DNA from 2 places in the Gordonia sp. 852002-51296_SCH5728562-b genome. Region 1 is predicted to be linked to the other one. Evidence: riboswitches for the same ligand, from Rfam matches in the RefSeq annotation. Region 1 holds a riboswitch; the other holds the start of a gene.
The links. Region 1 has a riboswitch for S-adenosylmethionine ahead of A5766_RS13145 (bifunctional o-acetylhomoserine/o-acetylserine sulfhydrylase). Riboswitches for the same ligand answer to the same signal wherever they lie in the genome.
Positions count from the first base shown of each region.

Region 2: another riboswitch for S-adenosylmethionine. It lies ahead of A5766_RS15270 (amino acid ABC transporter permease); the one in region 1 lies ahead of A5766_RS13145 (bifunctional o-acetylhomoserine/o-acetylserine sulfhydrylase).

Region 1 is NZ_LZMI01000069.1:76,609-79,949, forward strand. Features, by position in the region: gene A5766_RS13140 (cutinase family protein) at 1-653, opposite strand, end outside; SAM riboswitch class IV at 968-1,116, shown strand; gene A5766_RS13145 (bifunctional o-acetylhomoserine/o-acetylserine sulfhydrylase) at 1,179-2,501, shown strand; gene metX (homoserine O-acetyltransferase MetX) at 2,531-3,341, shown strand, end outside.
Region 2 is NZ_LZMI01000082.1:2,411-5,751, reverse strand. Features, by position in the region: partial or broken gene A5766_RS15285 (gamma-glutamyltransferase family protein) at 1-57, shown strand, start outside; gene A5766_RS15280 (hypothetical protein) at 157-723, shown strand; gene A5766_RS15275 (hypothetical protein) at 807-1,268, opposite strand; SAM riboswitch class IV at 1,521-1,630, shown strand; gene A5766_RS15270 (amino acid ABC transporter permease) at 1,652-2,650, shown strand; gene A5766_RS15265 (amino acid ABC transporter ATP-binding protein) at 2,728-3,341, shown strand, end outside.

The DNA of each region.
Region 1 (3,341 bases):
TCGGGAAGATCGCAGATCGGATCGCCCGTGAAGCACACGGTGGTCACCGGAATCCCGCCGAAGTCGTCGACGTCGCGTCCGCCTGCCATGGTCAGTCCGGGGATCACGCCGATCAGGACGCGTTCGATGCCCTGTCCGTAGAGAGTTCCCGCTTGCCGCGGATCGGAGTAGAGCAGTCCGGACACGCCGGTCGATGAGATCTCGTAGCCAGACGTGTTGCCGGTGCCGATATCTGTGAGTACGTCGCCGCCGATTCCTGCGCCCTGCGAGTACCCGACGATCACGACGGGTTTGCCATCACACTGCGCCTGATAATTCGCCACAGTCGACATCGTTGCCGCGACGCCCTGCGACTGACTGTCGTCGAATCCGAAGGCACCCAACGGCCAGATCGACGCCGGATACTCGACGCGCTCGACGGTGTAGCCGGCATATTGGGGTTGGCGCGTGACGCCGTCGAGCAGATGTCCCTGGGGGTCCCACGTACCACCGACGAAGACGAGTGCGCCGTTGCCGCAATTGTCGGCGGTCTCGGCCCGCGCGACACCCGCGCCGGAGGTTTGACCTATGGCGAGGAGAACCGCTGCGACTGCGGCGAGTCCGAGTGTGCTCGCCGCAGTGATCGATCGCCGGAAACCGAAGTGACCACCCATGCGTTCTCCACCAATCCGGACGATCTGTACCGCGTCGCCGCGAGTCGTCGGCGTTCCGCTCCGGCCGAGTTACTCGCGAATGTTCGGATCGTAGAATTTCGTGACCCACGCCACAGCAGAATCCGACGGTCGAACAGCGAACCGACGACGATGGACGCCAAATTCGACTGTTCGGACTACACGAGAGACCCTCAATCGCGGCCTTTTCGACGCCCGCACGCAATGTCGCCGCAGCGATGCCTTGTCCACCCCAAGAACCAGGCTGCGTCGGAGGGTTCTCACTTCATTTCGGCCGTGTTATATCCTTGACGCCAGGTCATGAGTATCAGCGCAAAGCCCCGGCTCGCTGATCGGCAACCCTCCAACCGCGGTGGGGTGCTCCGGGTGATGACCGGGTTGTGGGACCCCGTTCTGCGACGATCCTTCGTCGATGATGGTTTCGGGTCCCCAGCAAGCGCGGGTCCGAAGGTCGGACCCCAACAGGGTCGTCGTGCCCTGCCGACCGTAGAAAGTGATGCGTATTCAATGTCTGACGTCGACGTCGACCAGAATCCAGCCGACAACTGGAGTTTCGAGACCAAGCAGATTCACGCAGGCCAGACAGCCGACGCGGCGACCAACGCCCGCGCTCTGCCGATCTACCAGACCACGTCGTACACGTTCAACGACACCACCCATGCCGCGAATCTGTTCGGCCTCGCCGAGCCGGGCAACATCTACACGCGCCTGATGAATCCGACACAGGATGTCGTCGAGCAGCGTCTCGCCGCTCTCGAGGGCGGTGTCGCGGCGCTGCTCGTCGCGTCGGGTCAGGCTGCGGAGACATACTCGATCCTCAACATCGTCGAGAACGGCGGGCACGTCGTGTCGAGTCCGCGCCTCTACGGCGGAACGTACAACCTCTTCCACTACACGCTGCCCAAGCTCGGCATCGAGGTCACGTTCGTCGAGGATCCGGAAGATCTCGACTCGTGGCAGGCCGCGGTGCGCGACAACACGCGCGCGTTCTACGGCGAGTCGATCTCCAACCCGAACAACGAGATCCTCGACATCGAGGGCATCTCGGAGGTTGCACATCGCAACGGCGTGCCGCTCATCGTCGACAACACCGTCGCCACCCCGTATCTGCTCAACCCGCTCGCGCATGGCGCCGACATCGTCGTGCACTCGGCCACCAAGTACATCGGTGGGCACGGCACCGCGATCGGCGGCGTGATCATCGACGGCGGCACCTTCGACTGGCGTGTACAGCGCGACGGCAAAGACCTCTTCCCCGGTTTCACCACGCCCGACCCGAGCTACCACGGTGCGGTCTTCGCCGATCTCGGCGCTCCCGCGTACGCACTCAAGGCACGTGTGCAGTTGCTCCGCGACACCGGCGCAGCCATCTCGCCGTTCAACGCGTTCCTGCTCGCACAGGGTCTCGAGACCTTGAGCCTGCGCGTCGAGCGTCACGTCGCCAACGCGCAGCGCGTCGCCGAGTACCTCAACGACAACCCGCAGGTCGAGGAGGTCTACTACGCCGGACTGTCGTCGTCGCCCTGGTACAAGCGCGGCCAGGAGCTCGCACCGAAGGGGCAGGGCGCTGTCATCGGGTTCGAGATCGCAGGCGGCGTCGACGCGGGCAAGCGGTTCGTCGAGGCGCTCACACTGCACAGCCACGTCGCCAACATCGGTGACGTGCGCTCACTGGTGATCCACCCCGCATCGACCACCCACAGCCAGCTGACCCCCGAGGAGCAACTCGCCGCGGGTGTCACCCCCGGCCTCGTCCGCCTCGCGGTGGGCATCGAGGGAATCGACGACATCCTCGCCGACCTCGACCGGGGTTTCGAAGCAGCCAAGTAGACAACGCAGAGCAAGGAGCGAGGACACCTGTGTCGGTGAGCATCGACCCGCAGACGGATACAGAGCAACGGCCGGACTGGGAGAACGCCCCGGACGGCCAGATGCTCAGCGCCCGTCTCGGATCGATCTCACTCGACAACGGTGAGCAGATCGACGACGTGACCCTCGCCTTTCAGCGGTGGGGAAAACTGTCACCTGCTCGCGACAACGTCATCCTCACGCTGCACGCCCTGACCGGCGACTCACACGTCACCGGACCCGCCGATGCCGCTCACCCCTCCCCCGGCTGGTGGGACGGTCTGATCGGCCCCGGTGCGGCAGTCGACACCGACGAATGGTGCGTCATCTCGGCGAACGTGCTCGGCGGATGCCGTGGATCGACCGGGCCGGCATCGCTGGACTCCACCGGCCGACCGTGGGGTTCGAGCTTCCCGCAACTCACCGTGCTCGATCAGGTCCGCGCAGAAGTCGCACTGATGGATCATCTGGGCATCGAGAGCATCGGCGCGGTTGTGGGCGGCTCGATGGGCGGCGCACGCGCACTCGAGTGGATCATCGAGTACCCCGAACGGGTTCGAAGCGCACTCGTGCTCGCCGTCGGCGCTCGTGCGACGGCCGACCAGATCGGTACGCAGACAACGCAAATCGCAGCCATCACGTCCGATCCGGCGTGGCACGGCGGCGATTATCACGGCACCGGCGAGGCGCCGACGACCGGAATGGGAATCGCGCGTCGGATCGCGCACCTGACCTACCGCAGCGAACCGGAGCTCGACGAACGCTTCGCGAATGACGCTCAGGGCCAAGAGAATCCACTCACCGGCGGACGTTACGCCGTGC
Region 2 (3,341 bases), on a different contig from region 1:
GGGGCCGATCCGCGTCGAGAGGGTGCCGTGATGGGTGACGACGCGTCGCTGAAGTGATGCGTGGTGCCACGTTTGAATGACTCCGGTTAACGCCTCGTCGTCGTACCACGACACTCCGTATGTCCAGGCAGTACCGAGGCACTGAAGGAGAAGCGAATGGTGGCACAGCAATCATCGACAGGGCGCACCAGGACCTGGCGAGCCTTCGGGTCTCGAACTGCAGGGGCATTCATCGTCACCGCAAGCGCGATGGTCGGCGTCGGACTGGCCGCGGGGCAGGCGGCCGCCGCGCCCTACAACCCAGCTCCGCCGCTCACGGTGTGTTCGACGACCTCTCAGAATCCCTACTTTCCGCCGCTGCCCATCGCCAACCTCCTCCGCGTCGGCCAGTCGGGCCGCGTCGTCGAGAACCCCACGAGGCGGGTAATCGACCACGGCAAGGTCGATTTCGAATTTCTGAACGCCAACCAACTCTTCACACCGGCCTTCGACCAAACCGTCCGTTTCACGTGGCGCAACCTCAACTCCGGACAGACCGGAGTGGCGATCGGCCGCACGCCGGTCCGCGGTGAGGTGTCCATCGCGTACGCGGAACGCGTGCACACCGGCCCCGGTCGGATCGTCGTCAGAGCCGACGTGACCAACCGCGGCCAGGCCAACACCGGATCGTCGGGCGCGGTCACCCGTGCAACGTGCTCAGGAAGGCCCTTCGTCGTCGTCTGAGACCTGGCCGAGCCGCGCGATCATGTTGCGTGGGATCCTGGGTACCGAAAATGCCCCCGTGGATCCCACGCAACTGCTGAGTGTCAGTGCGTCTCCACCGTCCGCGCCAGAATTCCTAGCGTCGCGCGCAAGCCGGCCTCGGGGATGATCGGGAACCGGCCCTTGATGTCCTCGTTGGTGACACGGCTCCAGTCGTAGTACGACGTGACCAGTGTGCCTTCTTCGATCGGTTCGAGCCGGTAGCCGTACCGGTGATCGAGGGGCGGGCGGACCGTGCCGATGATCGTCCACTCGATCCAGCGGTCCTGCTCGAATCCCGTGATGATCACCCGGACGTCGTACTTGCCCATCGGGAGATCGTTGAGTGACTCACGGTCCATGTGGACGACGAATTCGTCATCCACCGCGCTGACCGGCGAGCCCTCCGCACTTTGCAACATGCCAGAGCTGTCGATGGCGACGTGACCTTCCGGCGAGGTCAGAAGTTCAAAGATCGCCGACGGTTTGGCCCAGATCAGGCGGGTGATCTCGAATAGCTCGGGCATCGGATTCCTCAGCTTCGACGATTCTTGTCAGCGACACTGAAAGCCTAATCGCTGCCACCCCGAGAGGATCGAAGGCGCTGCATCAACAGATGTCGGTTGCGGAGTCGTTTCGTCCGATTTTGAGCTAATCCACCTGAACGTACGACAGTCCTGCAATTGGCGCCGAACGCCCAGTCGCTCTGATTCGCGTCCCTAAGAATCGCGCAGATTCATACCCTCGGCGCGGCGTCGACCTGGAACTAACCTGGCATCGGTTATGAGCGTCAGCGCCCAGCCCTGGCTTGCTGACCAGCAACCCTCCGTCGTGGTGGGGTGCTCCAGGTGACAACCCGACGGGATTCGATCGCCCGTAACGACGACGCCGAGGACGAAGACCGATAACTGTGACCACCGAACTCACCGCCGCGCACGCGCGCCCGCTCACTCGCGGGCCGGACGACGCGGATCTGCTCTCCGCCAAGCTGGTCAAGGCCCGCAAGCCCGGCCAGTGGGTGAGCAGCGCCATCGTGTTGGTACTAGCCGCGATGCTGGTGCACACGTTGTTCACCAACCCACGATTCCAGTGGGATGTGGTCGGCAACTACTTTTTCCACGACTCGATTCTGCGCGGACTCGGACTCACGCTGTGGTTGACCGCCGCTGTCATGGTGTGCGGCTTCGCATTAGGAATCCTGCTCGCAGTGATGCGCCTGTCGTCGAATCCCATCCTGTCGACGTTGAGCGCGGGCTATGTCTGGCTTATCCGGTCCGTCCCGCCGCTGGTCCAGTTGCTCTTCTGGTACGAGCTCGCATCGCTGTACCCGCAACTGTCACTGGGTATTCCGTTCGGTCCGGAGTTCGTCACCGCCGACACGGCGCACCTGTTCTCGGGTGTACTCGCGGCCTTCGTCGCACTCACCATCGACGTCGCGGCGTTCGCCGCAGAGATCGTGCGCGGTGGCATCCTGTCCGTAGACCGGGGCCAGGCTGAGGCCGCAGAAGCGTTGGGATTGAGCAGATATCGCATCTTTCGTCGAATCATCCTGCCGCAGGCCATGCCAGCGATCGTGCCGGCGTCGGGAAACCTACTGATAGGTCTGCTGAAAGCGACGTCGATCGTCAGCGTCATCGCGGTTCAAGATCTGCTCTATTCGGCGCAGTTGATCTACCAGCAGAACTATCTCATCCTGCCGCTCCTCTTGGTCGCGACGATCTGGTACATCATCGTCACGAGCGTGCTGTCGGTCGGACAGTACTTCGTCGAACGCCACTACTCACGCGGCAATCGTCGACCGCAACAGAGCTTCTGGACGACGGTCCGCGAGAACCTGCCCCTGTTCGGGCGGGTCCGTACCGAGCTGCGCAGACTCGACCTCCGCAACGAAGGAGCGGTGCGCGCGTGAGCTTTTCGACGACCCACCGCAGGCACGACGCGGACCAGCACGAGGACGACGCGGACAACGACCAGACACTACCTCTCGTGCGAATCAGAGGACTGCGCAAGAGTTTCGGACTCCACAAGGTGCTCGACGGCATCGACGTCGACGTCCCGACAGGCACCGTCACCGTGCTGCTCGGACCGTCCGGCTCGGGCAAGTCGACACTGCTGCGGTGTATCAACCACCTCGAGAAGCCCGACAGCGGCTTCGTCGAGGTCGGCGGCGAGATCATCGGATACCGACCATCGGCAGGCAAGCTGCATGAGCTGTCGCATCGCGAGATCGCTCAGCAGCGTTCGAAAATCGGGATGGTGTTCCAGCAGTTCAACCTGTTCGGCCATATGACGGTGCTGCAGAACGTGATCGAGGGTCCGTTGGCGGCCCGCATCGCACGCCGAGAGGCGCAGGCACGCGCCAGTGATCTTCTCGAACGAGTTGGCATGGCCGGCCGCGAAGACGCCTATCCGCGCCAACTCTCCGGCGGACAACAGCAGCGCGTCGCTATCGCACGCGCCTTGGCGCTCGAGCCGCGCCTGCTGCTGTTCGACGAGCCGACCAGCGCGCTCGATCCGGAACTCGTCGGCGAAGTCCTCGCCGTGATCCGCGACCTCGCGCGCAGTGGAATGACCATGGTGATCGTCACCCACGAGATCGG